One region of the Tepidibacillus sp. HK-1 genome, then DNA from elsewhere that is predicted to be linked to it. Evidence: a T-box and tRNA genes for the amino acid it is inferred to sense, from the RefSeq annotation. Region 1 holds a T-box; the other holds one or more tRNA genes.
The links. A T-box is a leader RNA that pairs with one kind of tRNA and senses whether it is charged. The one in region 1 lies ahead of serS (serine--tRNA ligase), so its partner is inferred to be a tRNA-Ser.
Positions count from the first base shown of each region.

Region 2: it has a tRNA-Ser gene. The T-box ahead of serS (serine--tRNA ligase) is inferred to sense a tRNA for this amino acid. The anticodon was not compared.

Region 1 covers NZ_BDGM02000011.1:66,126-73,339, forward strand. The annotation lists gene serS (serine--tRNA ligase) at 48-1,325, opposite strand; T-box leader at 1,405-1,628, opposite strand; gene pdxT (pyridoxal 5'-phosphate synthase glutaminase subunit PdxT) at 1,704-2,279, opposite strand; gene pdxS (pyridoxal 5'-phosphate synthase lyase subunit PdxS) at 2,305-3,189, opposite strand; gene BEN26_RS07415 (D-alanyl-D-alanine carboxypeptidase family protein) at 3,284-4,594, opposite strand; gene guaB (IMP dehydrogenase) at 4,708-6,165, opposite strand; gene BEN26_RS07425 (YaaC family protein) at 6,306-7,214, shown strand, end outside.
Region 2 covers NZ_BDGM02000013.1:36,073-43,286, reverse strand. The annotation lists gene fliE (flagellar hook-basal body complex protein FliE) at 1-198, opposite strand, end outside; gene flgC (flagellar basal body rod protein FlgC) at 215-667, opposite strand; gene flgB (flagellar basal body rod protein FlgB) at 671-1,090, opposite strand; gene BEN26_RS08175 (D-alanine--D-alanine ligase family protein) at 1,399-2,334, opposite strand; gene BEN26_RS08170 (genetic competence negative regulator) at 2,370-2,960, opposite strand; gene BEN26_RS08165 (hypothetical protein) at 3,274-3,555, opposite strand; tRNA gene BEN26_RS08160 (tRNA-Ser) at 3,728-3,818, opposite strand; tRNA gene BEN26_RS08155 (tRNA-Ser) at 3,837-3,928, opposite strand; tRNA gene BEN26_RS08150 (tRNA-Asn) at 3,969-4,044, opposite strand; gene BEN26_RS08145 (lactate permease LctP family transporter) at 4,149-5,783, opposite strand; gene BEN26_RS08140 (MerR family transcriptional regulator) at 6,023-6,931, opposite strand; gene BEN26_RS08135 (hypothetical protein) at 7,035-7,214, opposite strand, start outside.

The DNA.
Region 1 (7,214 bases):
GCAAAAAAAGGATAACTACTCAATTAACAGTAGCTATCCTTTTATAATTATTTTGAGATTCGATCTCTACCACCCATGTATGGCCTTAAAATTTCTGGAATGATTACACTTCCATCCTCTTGTTGGTAATTTTCCAAAATAGCGGCCACTGTACGGCCAATCGCTAACCCTGATCCATTTAACGTATGAACAAATTCAGGTTTTGACTTTTTATCGCGACGAAAACGAATATTTGCTCTTCTTGCTTGGAAGTCCTCAAAATTACTTACTGAGGATATTTCTCGATACGTATTAAAACTTGGTAACCAAACCTCAATATCATATTTTTTGGCAGCGGTAAAACCTAAATCTGCCGTACACATGTTTAATACCTGATAAGGTAAGCCCAATAATTGTAATACTTTTTCTGCATTTGCTACTAGTTTTTCTAATTCATCATAGGATTCTTCAGGACGAACAAATTTAACAAGTTCTATTTTGTTAAATTGATGAAGCCGAATTAGTCCTCTTGTGTCCTTTCCTGCAGAACCAGCTTCAGAACGAAAACAAGCACTAAAGGCAGCATAATATTTAGGTAAATCCTCATTATCTAATATTACGTCTCGATGCATATTCGTAACAGGTACCTCAGCAGTAGGAATCAGGAAATAATCTGTATCAGAAAGTTTAAAAGCATCCTCCTCAAATTTAGGAAGTTGACCAGTTCCTGTCATGCTTGTCCGGTTCACAATATATGGAGGTAACACTTCTTCATATCCATGTTTTTCTACATGTAGATCTAACATAAAGTTCATCAAAGCTCTTTCTAATCTTGCCCCTAGTCCTTTATAAAAGACAAATCTGGAACCTGATACTTTTGCAGCTGTTTCAAAATCTAAAATTCCTAATCCTTCGGCTATCTCATAATGTGGCTTAGGTTGAAACTGAAATTGAGGTTTTTCCCCCCAGAAACGAATCGGTATATTGTCCGCTTCTGTTTCTCCGATCGGAACACTTTCATGAGGAATGTTTGGAATCCTAAGAAGAATATCTGTAAGTTGTTGATCAAGTTCCCTAATTTGATCATCTAACACCTTAATTCGATCTCCAACCTCTCTCATTTCAACAATAAGATGTTCAGCGTTTTCTCCATCCTTTTTCTTCTTAGCAACCTCTTGGGATACCGCATTTCGCCTACTTTTTAATTGCTCACTTTCTTGAAGCAATGATCTTCTTCTTTCATCCAACTCTGTAAATGCATCAATTTCGTTAATTTTTTCATTACGATGGGCTAAAGCCTGTTTTACTCTTTCTAAATCATTTCGTAATAATTTAATATCTAACATCTTAAAAACCTCCACTTAAATCAAATTACACTTTTTCCCATAAGAAATCCCAAAAAATAAAAAAACACCAATCCCCAAAAAAAGGGACGGTGCTTATGCTCCGCGTTGCCACCCTAATTGCCTTTCCATATCAAAAAATAATGAAAGGCCTCTTCATACAGTAACGGTGTTTCCGTGTTTTCCTACTTTCGATTTCAGAAAACCACTCAGAGACGGATTCTTTGATAATGTTGACCGGTTTGCACCTACCACCGACTCTCTAAACAACAAAAATCAAATACTAGTTCTCTTCATCGTTTTAATATTACATTTTTGTATTTAATAATTTACTACATTTCAAGCATTTATGCAAGAAAAAGGGAGGAAAATTCCCACCCTTTAATCTTTGTATTCTTTAATCATTTTTATAAAATATTGATGAACTCTTGGGTCAAGGGTTAATTCAGGATGAAAAGCAGTAACTAGAAAATGGTCTTGTCTAGCTGCGACGATTTTCCCTTCAAATGTTGATAAAATCTTAGCATTCTCTTTTACTTCCATAATATAAGGAGCGCGAATAAAAACTGCTTGAAAATCATCAGCAACCCCTTCAATTTGTAAAGCCGTTTCAAAGCTTTCTCGTTGACGGCCAAAAGCATTTCTTTCTACCTTGATATCCATTAAACCAAGATGTATATCTTCTATACCATTAATTTCTTTTGCTAATATAATCAATCCAGCACATGTCCCAAAGATAGGCTTTCCTTTATTAGCAAAATCCTTTAGTGCTACGTCAAAACCATACTTTTTGATTAACTTGCCGATCGTAGTACTTTCTCCACCTGGTATAATCATACCATCCAATTCAGCTAACTGTTCAACTTTTTTTACAGCAACTGCTTCTTCCCCTGACATTTCAATCATTCTCATGTGTTCTGCAATAGCACCTTGTAGTCCTAAAACTCCAATTTTCATTAAAAATTACACCTTCTTCTTCTAATTACCAACCGCGTTCTGCCATACGTTCATTTTGTAGTAATGAAGAAATTTCTATTCCTTTCATTGGATTACCTAATCCTTTTGAAAGTTCAGCCATTAGTTCATAATCGGTATAATGAGTTGTTGCCTCAACAATGGCTTTAGCAAATTTTTCAGGATTATCAGATTTAAAAATTCCGGAACCAACAAAAACTCCATCTGCACCCAATTGCATCATCAATGCTGCATCTGCAGGTGTAGAAATTCCTCCAGCAGCAAAATTAACCACTGGTAATTTGCCATTTTCATGTACATATAACAATAGATCGTATGGTGCACCTAGGTTTTTGGCTTCTGTCATCAATTCGTCTTTAGACATTCCTTGAACCTTGCGAATTTGACTCATCATCGTACGCATATGTCGTACTGCTTCCACAACATTTCCTGTCCCTGGTTCACCTTTTGTTCGAATCATAGATGAACCTTCGCCAATGCGGCGTAAGGCTTCTCCTAAGTCCCTTGCACCATTAACAAAAGGTACTGTAAATTCATTCTTATTGATATGGTAAACCTCGTCCGCTGGAGTTAATACTTCGCTTTCATCAATATAATCAACGCCTAATGCCTCAAGAATACGTGCTTCTACAAAATGTCCAATTCTAGCTTTTGCCATAACTGGAATAGACACTGCTTTCATGACTTCTTCAATAATTTGAGGATCAGCCATACGTGCAACACCACCTGCTGCACGAATATCTGCAGGAACTCTTTCCAATGCCATAACTGCCACTGCACCAGCTGCCTCAGCAATTTTTGCCTGTTCCGCATTCACAACGTCCATAATGACGCCACCTTTTTGCATTTCAGCCATACCACGTTTTACACGTGCTGTTCCTACCTCAACCATTTTCCTTTTCCTCCTAAAAATTCACAATTTATTTATCAATCAATTTTAATTCATCCTACCGAAAATAACAATCATTTTTAAAAAACTTCTACGGTTAAAATAAACCTTTAATTCCATCCACAATTCCACTAAAGATTCCACCGATAAGTTGTATAACCTTTCGAAAAAATAGACGTATTGCTCCAGCTTTTTCTACATCTTCCTCAGCAATTAAATCAACATTTCCTTTTGCTTGTATCGTTTCATTTAAGTAGGTATATTTTTCTTTCCCAGTATATTCAAAAGTAACATAACCCACTCGATCTTGGCTCTTAATTGGGGCTTCTAGCTTTTCATTATAAACGACTACTGGTTTATATAAATCCTTTTCCCCTTTTTTCATAAGAACACTTAAATTCTTTTTAAGGACAACAGGAACCTCAGTTTCTTTTCCTTTTTCAATCTTTGCTGTTTCAAACCCAGGTACCTTTTCTTTTGCTTTGATTAAATCTACTACTTCAAAGTTTGCAAACCCATAGTCTAACAATTTTTTTGTTTGCATAAAGCGCTCTTTTTCAGACGCAGTCCCTTGAACGACACTAATTAGTCTCATTCCATTTTGCATTGCAGTTGCGGTAAAATTGTATCCTGCTTGAGAAGTATGTCCTGTTTTTATACCGTCAACCCCTTGAACTAAGTTGCCATAAACAAGGCCTGGTAGCATAAAGTTGAAGTTTGGCAAAGTCATTTCATTAGGTTCGCCCTCACGAAACTTAATTCTTGGGGTACTGTTAAATTCTATGCTTTCTGGATAATCATTAATTAAGTGCCACCCTAAAATAGCTGCATCTTTGGCAGACATCACTGTTTCTCCTTCAACGGTTGGCGCATATTGTCCTAGCTCATCTTTAGGGTAACCTGTTGATGTAGAGAAATGAGCAGTTGTCATTCCTAACTCTTTGGCCTTTTCATTCATCATCTGAACAAAATTGGTTTCAGAACCAGCTAAATGTTCTGCAAGCGCAACAGTTGCATCATTCGCAGAGTAGACCGTCATCGCATACATCAATTCTTTTACCGTACGTTTTTCCCCTAGAGCAAGGAAAACACGCGAACCGCCACCTACACCAAGCCAATGGGCATAATCACTTGCAGTGACAACATCATCCCATTTTAATTTACCAGTTGCTATCTCTTCTAAAACCAAATATTCTGTCATCATTTTTGTCATACTAGCAGGTGGTAAGGGTTCATCGGCGTTTTGCTCATATAATATTTTCCCTGAGATTGCATCGATTAAAATCGCCGATTTAGCTTGAATATCAAGATTTGCTTGAGCAAAAGCCTTTTGTTGTAAAGATCCAAAAAACGGAAAAATAAGTGCGACAATGATCAATAGTGATAGTACTTTCCTATGCTGTTTCAAAATGACACCTCCGTTTAAATTTCACAATCATTATTTTATCACAGGGCTTTAAACGAAAAAAGATAGAGAAATGTTTCCCTATCCCCATTCATAACATTTTCCAATAAATTTATTTAAAGAGTTGAATAGTTTGGCGATTCCTTCGTAATTTGCACATCATGAGGATGGCTTTCTTTTAGTCCTGCCCCAGTAATACGAATAAATTGACCATTTTCTTTGAGTTCTTGAATGTTTTTTGTTCCACAATAACCCATACCTGCACGTAACCCACCAACTAATTGATAGATTGTATCTGCCAAAGGTCCTTTATAAGCCACTCTTCCTTCAATTCCCTCTGGAACAAGTTTAAGAATATTTTCCTGAAAATAACGATCTTTACTTCCTGCATTCATGGCCCCTATTGAACCCATTCCACGATAAACCTTGTATCTCCTTCCTTGATAGGTTTCAAAGTCGCCAGGACTTTCATCTGTTCCTGCAAGGAGACTACCTAACATCACTGCATCCGCTCCAGCAGCGATAGCCTTTGTAATATCACCAGAATATTTAATTCCACCATCTGCGATAATGGCAACTCCATATTCCCTTGCAACTGTGGCGCATTCATAAACTGCAGTAATCTGAGGTACACCAATACCTGCAACGACTCTTGTCGTACAAATTGATCCTGGTCCAATACCTACCTTTACCACAGATGCACCAGCTTCAATTAAATCCTTTGTTGCTTCTCCAGTTGCTACATTTCCAGCAATAATCACTAACTCTGGATAAAGTTTCCTCAATGTCCGCACAGTATCCAAGACTCCTTTTGAATGACCGTGGGCGGTATCAACCACTAAAACATCTACTCCTGCCTCAACTAATGCTTTGGCCCGATCCAAGGTATCCCGACTAACCCCTACTGCTGCTCCTACAATCAATCTCCCTAATTCATCTTTAGCTGCATTAGGGAATTGGATTGCTTTTTCAATATCTTTAATTGTGATGAGGCCTTTTAACTTGTTATTTTCATCAACCAATGGTAATTTTTCAATACGATATTTTTGCAAAATTTGCTTTGCTTCATCCAAACTTGTCCCGACTGGTGCTGTAATTAGATTTTCTTTGGTCATTACTTCATTGATGTCTAACGAGTAATTTGTGATAAAACGCAAATCCCGGTTCGTTAAAATCCCAACAAGCTCTCCTCGCTCATTCACAATAGGTACACCAGAAACCCGGTATTTTGACATCAATTCTTCTGCATCTGCTACTTTATGAGCAGGAGTTAAGAAAAAAGGATTTGTAATTACCCCACTTTCAGACCGCTTGACTCGATCCACTTCTTCTGCTTGCTGTTTGATGGACATATTTTTATGAATAATCCCCAAACCACCTTGTCTAGCCATTGCAATGGCCATATTGGCTTCTGTTACTGTATCCATCCCCGCACTAATAATAGGAATATTTAATTTAACTTTACCTAAATTCGTTGAGACTGTAACGTCTCTAGGTAGGATTTCTGATTTAGCAGGGATCAAAAGAACATCATCAAATGTTAATCCTTCCCGCGTAAACTTCGTTTCCCACACACTCGTCAACCTTCCTTCTAGTCATTTTCCATGAAAAATATATTATTGCAAGTTTAACAAAGGTGATTTGAGGTGTCAATAATGATAAATTATTACGCTTTGTGGCAAAATATTGTAAAACAGGAATGATAGAGGTTATGATGAAAAATAAAAGACATATTTATAGCGAAAATCCATCCCAAAAAATGTGGGATACCTTTGTATTTTTTGAAAACGAACCGACTGTAAAACAATTTCTGCAAGATACCTATGAGCAAAATCAAATCAAGGATACATACAAATTTGCTTTTCAAAATACCTCAAAATTTATTTATTTTATCAAACAAGCAAAAGAATATTTTTATTCTGCAGATAAGAGCAATATCTTGGTAAAGCCCCTACTTATCTATTATGGCATGATGAATTTAATGAAAGCATTTATTTTAACAAAAGACCCTAGTTATCCAAGTCATACAGGTGTTTTAAGACATGGAATTACCACTAGAAAACTTAAAAAAAATCAATATCAATTCCATGACGATGAAATTAAGGTACAGAAAGAAGGGTTGCTTCCTCTTTTTTACACTCTTCTTACTAACCATCCAGTTGAAAAAATCGAAGGGAATAAATACAAAATTAAAGAACTTCTTTCTTTATTGCCTGAATTACGTCATAGTTATCAAAGGATCTTTAAAGAGCAATTATTGTTTCCTATCAAATTAAATCAAAAAGATCACGAAATTTACCTTTCTGTTTCAAAAAACTTTTTAGACTTTTACCAGCATGATCTAGCAAGGTTGACTTCTGAACTAAATCAATATAAACCTCATAAGGATTATCAATTCTATACAAGCAAATCTGAGCAAATGAATCAGATTCAAATTGGAGTAAATCTTGATAAGGATATATTCAAATCAAAAGATCCTTTTCAGGGACATCCTATGTTTACGATTGATTATAAAGGATACTACTATTTACGACCCTTTCAAGAAAGTCGTTTTTTGCTTCCGGAAACAATCATCGACTATATGATAATGTACAATTTAGGAATGTTATGTCGTTACGAAACA
Region 2 (7,214 bases), on a different contig from region 1:
TTGATGAAGGTCTGTCACGTTTCCAGTTGCAACTTTATTACTTAATACCGAAGCTGTTTTAAGATCTTCATCTACTTGTTTTAAAGCATTATTTAAAACATCAGAAAAAGGAGTTGAAGCATTTGGGACAGATTGTATAGATTTTTGATTTGTTATATTATTCGACAAGCCCGTAAGTAGACTAATATTTTCTACCATTTAAAAAACTTCCTTTCTATTTTCCAATTTCTAAAGCTTTCATCAACATCGATTTAGTAGAGTTTAATGCTGTGACATTCGCTTCATAAGCTCGTGTTGCCGATATCATATCTACCATTTCTTTCAATATATCTACATTTGGCAAGGAAATAAAACCATTCTCATCTGCATCGGGATGGTTAGGTTGATATACTTGTTTAAAAGGTGTTTTGTCCTCAACAATTTTAGATACTCTCACTCCTGCTACATAGGATGTATCAGCAGTATACTGATTTAAAACCGTGTCAAAACTTAGGCTAGTATTTGGTTGTAAAGCAACCATTTTCCGAGTATAAGGCTGCCATTTTCCATCAACATACTTATCCCTAGTTGTTTCTGCATTTGCAATGTTAGAAGAAATAACGTCCATTCTTAGTCTTTGGGCAGTTAAAGCAGAGGCACTAATATCCATAGTCGAAAATAATTTCATTGATTATCTTCTCCCCTCTGTAATTACATAACGTAACATACCAAATTCTTTATTCGTGACTTGGGTTAAGGTATTATACCACAGGTTATTCTCTGCTAACTTGGTCATTTCTGATTCAATATCAACATTATTTTCATGATTAAAAATAGAAGTCTGGTTTTGAACTACTATTTTCGGTTGAAACAAATCGTTCATTTGTGAACCGATAGCTATATGTCTAGGATCAGTTCGATAGCCTTTAAACCTGGGTATTTTTATACTTTTCTCCTGTTCATTTTTTAAGATATCTTCAAAAGAGACGTCCAATGTTTTATATCCTGGTGTATCAACATTAGAAATGTTATTACTTAACACTTTTTGTCGTAAAGATGATACATCTAACGCCCGTTGTAATAAATTGATATTGTTTGAAAATATATTCATATCTAATCCTCCTTAAGAGGTTTTTCCTAAGATAACATCATTCCATATTGTAGCACTAAATTCCTTCACGTTTCGACAATTTCTTTATAAAATCTCTGTAAATTTGACTAAAAGTGTAACATTGTTAACATAATCAAGCGTTAATGCCTATATTGAAAATGTTAACAAATTCCAAACAAATCAAAAAGACCTATTTTGTATCTAGGTCTAAAGCAACAAATAGAGTGTTGGCATTATAAAAAAATAATATGAACTAAGAAAAAAAGACCTGTTTTTATAAAAAATAGGTCTTTTATAGGTCAATTTTATTATTTTTGTTTATTCAATGTAATTTCAACCAATTTGTATACAATATCCTCATAACTTAACCCAATTGCTTTGGCTGCATCGGGATAAAGGCTAGTTTCTGTCATTCCAGGTAAAGTATTTACTTCTAAAATAACTGGTAAACTTCCATCGCTAGGAATAATAAAGTCAACTCGAGACAAAGTTTCACATCCTAATTGGCGATGTGCTTCTATTGCCCATTTTTTCAATAAACCTTCAGTTTCTTTATTAATTCTTGCAGGAATAATGTGATCACTACCACCAGGGGCATATTTTGATTCATAGTCATAATACTGATTCTTATTTGGTATAATTTCAATGATTGGTAAAGCTTGAATCTCTGATGCTGTTTCTAACACCGCCACTGTCACTTCAGTACCAGAAATAAATTCTTCAATAAGAATTTGTTTATCGAAGGTAAATGCATGATTTATGGCTTCTTTTAACTCACTTTTATTCTTAACAATGGAGAGACCAATCGTGGAGCCTTCTTGATTAGGTTTAACAACAAGAGGAAATCCAAAATCTTCTTCAATCGCATCAAAATTCAATCTTTCTTTATCTTCTATTTGAACGAATAAATCTTTTGCTACACGGATTCCAACATAGTCAAAAATTCTTTTAGCTTTCGCTTTATCCATAGCTAGAGCGCTTGCAAGGACTCCAGACCCAACATAAGGAATCTCCAATATATCTAATAAGCCCTGAATCCGACCATCTTCTCCAAATCGGCCATGTAATGCTAAATAAACGAGATCGACTCCTTGAAGACTAGATATAAAATCCATAGACGTAAAATCTATCTCTTTTACATTACACCCTTTTGCTTTTAACGCATTAGCTACACCTTTACCACTTCTTAGCGAAACTTCTCTTTCTTTTGATTTTCCTCCATAAATCACAGCAACATTTAACAAACCATTCAACTCCTCATGACTGTCTGTATGTTTATTTATGAAAAGTGGTTAATTAAAATTTTAACTGCATCCTCTTTCACAACTACTTTCCCATATTCTTCAAGAACGGCTTTTGATATTGGAGACACTTCTCCATACTCTGAAAGCAATGCAATGAAATCATCTACATTTTTGTCTAGAACGTCCATTTGATCAAAAACTAAAATATAATGTCCTTTATAGAAGTATAATTCTCCACCATACATTAAATATGAATTTACTCGCTTGGCTGCTTCGATTAGATCTTCAAAATCCTTAAAAGCAAAGATGATAGAATCTGATTCCTCTAAAGTAACTTCCAAAGCAAATAGATCTTCATCAGTCTCTTCATCTGCCCAAATCTGTTCTTTTCCTTTCGATACAATTACAACCATCCCTTGTGCAGGAAGAGCAAATATTTCTACAGCGACGGGTCCTGATAATTCAAATCCTAATTCCTCATAAGCTTCTTCCATAATCTCATTAAATAGATCATGCACTTTAGGTACGTCTGTCCAAAGATCTTCTTTTTTAATGCCACGATCACTCAAATCATCTAAGGTTAAAAAGATTTTGATTTTGTCTTTACCTAATCGTTCTACGCGCATGATAGGGACCCCCCTTTCAAATTACAAAACCTGTAATACAGAATATGATGAATAGCCTACTTTAGTTCGAAAATGTAATAAATAAAAGTATAAATTATATTATAACAATAAATGATATGTTTGAAAACTAAGTCTTATTATTTAACGCTTATACATCATTTTACGTTTCAAATTGAAAAGAGTTGCATAAGAAAATCCTCAAAAGCGACCAATTTCTTCGAATCGTTTTCAGACTACTTTTCTGGAGAGCTCAATAAAAAGCATCCAAATGTTTGGATGCTTTTACAAATTAGTGCTTTTTTAAATCCTTTAGTTAATTCAGTTCATTTGCTTTCGCTCGTAACTCTTCTTCAGTACCATTTAAAAATGTATCAAAGAGTTGCTTCATGTCTTTTTGCTCCACTTCCATTCCTTTCTGATTGTTTGTATGCGTGGATTGATCTACTGAAGGTTTACTTTCAACTTTTTTCTGGGATGTTTCTGTCTTCATCGGTTGGTTCATCATTCTATAGGCAACAAATCCACCGGTAATTACTCCAAATAACATACCCCATAAGAAATAATTATTTTTTCGTCTTTGATTATTCCAGAACATCAATGATTCACCCCTATATGAAAATCTTTCATTTATAGAATTAACATATAGGAATTTCTATATACAACCCAAAATTTACATAAAAAAAGTACCTATTAGGTACATTCCTGCGATTCATCACCCTTGCTGAGGGAGAACCCCTCGCGGTGAGAATCCCTTACTTCATTAGTAATGGCGGAGAGAGAGGGATTCGAACCCTCGCACCGGTAACCCGGTCTAACGGTTTAGCAAACCGTCCTCTTCGGCCTCTTGAGTATCTCTCCAAATCTTTACCAATTTGATGGCGGAGAAGGTGGGATTCGAACCCACGAGACGCTTTTAACGCCTACACGATTTCCAATCGTGCTCCTTCGGCCAACTCGGACACCTCTCCAAAAAATGATGATAAAAATTTCCATAAATTGAGATAAAAATGGCTCCTCGTGCAGGACTCGAACCTGCGACAACTCGGTTAACAGCCGAGTGCTCTACCGACTGAGCTAACGAGGAACAATTACAATACATATATTAGACGAAATAAGATAAAAAATCAACATTTTTTATGAGGTAAAAATGTATCCTCAATAAACAAGGATACATTTTTTGAAAACATTCTATGGAATCATCCAAGTCAAGAAATATGCTTGAATATAAGTCATAATTCCAACGATGATCACAAACATAACACTATGTTTTAATGTGAACCTAAATAAGTCTCCTTCTTTACCCACTAATCCAGTTGCAGCAGTTGCAATTGCAATAGATTGTGGTGAGATCATCTTCCCAGTCCCACCACCACTTGTATTTGCTGCCACCGTAAGAATGGGATCAACACCTATTTGATTGGCTGTAATCTTTTGTAAGTTGCCAAATAAAGCATTGGCAGAAGTATCACTACCAGTTAAGAATACTCCCAGCCACCCTAAAATCGGGGCAAAGAACGGGAAAAGATGTCCTGTTCTTGATAGAGCTAATCCTAAAGTAGCACTCATTCCAGAATAGTTATAAATATAGGCTAACCCTAACACAGAAACGATTGTAATTAGTGGAAAGATTAATTCTTTTACTGTTTCATTTAACGTCTTTAACCACTCACTCATTTTCATTCCAGCTATAAACTTGCTAATGAATGCTGCTAAAAAGATTGCAGTACCAGCAGTCGCAAGCCAGTCAAATTTAAAAGTTGCTTCATAGGCGTATTCCTTAGGAACAATTGGTGTAGTTTTGATCACGGCCTCATGAAGCCCAGGAATATTAAACAAAATATTTGTCTTTGTTAAAATAGACTGAACTACTGGAATACCCCATAAGATTACAAAAACAGTAAGTAAAATAAATGGTGACCATGCTTTTATGACTTGTAAAGAGGTATATGTTTCTCTACTTGAAACCACTTTATTTAATAAATCATTTTTCTCATCTTCAAATCTGAAAGTTTGTTTTGGTTTCCATACTTTAAGAAATAATGCTGTTGTTAAAAGGCTTAATAAAGCAGCCGTTATATCAGGTAATTCTGGTCCAATAAAGTTTGAAGTTAGATATTGTGCTATAGCAAAAGATCCTCCAGAAACAAGAATCGCAGGTAATACCTCTTTCATACCTTTCCAACCAGAAATAATAAAAACTAACCAAAAAGGTGTTAATAAGGATAAGAAGGGCATTTGTCGACCGATCATTTGACTAATTGCCATCGCATCAATTCCTGTGGTTTTTGCTGCCACAGTAATAGGTATTCCAATTGCTCCATATGCAACAGGCGCAACATTGGCAATCAAACTTAATCCAGCTGCATATAAAGGATTAAACCCTAACCCAGTAAGTAGTGCAGCAGAAATGGCTACTGGTGTACCAAAACCAGCGGCTCCTTCCAAAAATGCACCAAATGAAAAAGCAATTAGCAGAGTTTGTAACCTTCGATCTTCTGTGATTGTAACAATTGAATTACGTATAATATCAAACTGCCCAGTCTTTACTGTAATTTTATACAAAAATACTGCAGATACAATGATCCAACTAATAGGGAATAATCCCATGAGAGCACCATAACTGGTCGAAATCATTGCAAGTTTAACAGGCATTTTGAAAGCAATGATGGAAATTAAAATAGCTAAACCAACTGTTGTTAATCCAGCAATATGTCCCTTAATTTTTTTAATTGCTAGTGCCCAAAGAAAATAAAAAATTGGAATCGTAGTTATAAGAGCTGATAAAAAAATTGAATTCATTGGATCATACATTTGTTTCCACATATCTTACTCTCCCCTATATTTATTATCTATTATAGCTAGAATTAGTGAAAGCGTTATCCTTTTAAGGTATACAATCCCTTCCATTAGTTATGATAGTTAGGTCATCAGGTCACCTGTTCTAGCTACTATACTAATTAAATAATAAAACCGTTATCTTCGCAATAGTAAAATTTCTTTTTTACAAAACTTTTTAGATAGTAAATAAAATTGAAAAAAGAAAAAGCTTCATCTAAGAAGCTTTACGAATTCATCAACATATCATTTGTATTTAAGTTAGCATTCAACCAGTTTTCCCATTCTTTCATACTTTCTCCCAAATGATGTTTTTGGCTCTCTTCTGATTTAGCACCTAAAATTCCTAATTTCACATGTGAAAAGTTTTCATATAACCAAGGCAAAAGATGATTTATCACTGTAAGCTCTTCTGTTTCGATAGTGAAAAGGAAAACCGGGTCTAGTTTATGTAACAAGGTCATTATAATTTTCTTATCTAAAGATTGTCCTAAGTAATACACTTCGAAGCCTCTAAGTCTTAAAAAAATAGATAATATGATAATCACTAGTTCATCTAGTTCATCAGATGCCGATATTGTAAGTACTTTTGGTAATATAGGCCGGATTGGGATTCGTTGATAAATAGATAATGTTTTAATTCGAATCCAATTTTTAATATATCTCAATTGACCTTCTGTGATCGATTTAGTAATTCCCTCACTTGATTTTGCAATCGGTAATAAAATGTCCATTAGGATGGTTTCTACTTGATAAAAACTTAATGCATAATTGATCAATTCTTCAGCTTCTACCTCATTAAATTCCAAAAGCGAATTGAATATCTTTTTTTGGATCTCCTCCTTTTTCAGATTCAAGATCTCATCCGAAGGTATTAATGAAGTTAAATTTTTTTCTTCTTCTAGAAGTAAATCAACCGCTTGACTAATCGTAAAACCTTGTTGGACTTTATCTACAAGCCACTTTAAAACCATTAGATCATGTTCGGAATAAATTCGGTGACCAACCTCATTTCGTTTCGGGGTAACGATCTTGTATCTTCTTTCCCAGGCTCTTAATGTGCCAGGTTGTATTCCTAACTTTTTTGAAATGGCTTTAACATTATATATTCCCTTTTTTAAATATTCTCGTTCCATTCGCCCCACCCTCTGAATCTTATCTAAATATTCTATTTATTTTCATTATAACAAGTTTTTGAAAATTTTTTTATTTTTTCTGAATTTATTTAATAAAAAAGAGCTATTTTTGAAATAGCCCTTGCTCTTTGCGTGTAAAAGTTTTTACGATCAAAAATAACAAAAAAGGAATGAAAAAATAAACGTTAACTTCAATAATAAGATAGAAATATACATCAAAAATAATTAATAATAAGCTGATCGCTTGCCATTTTTTCCATTGATACATAGATATTTTTCGATT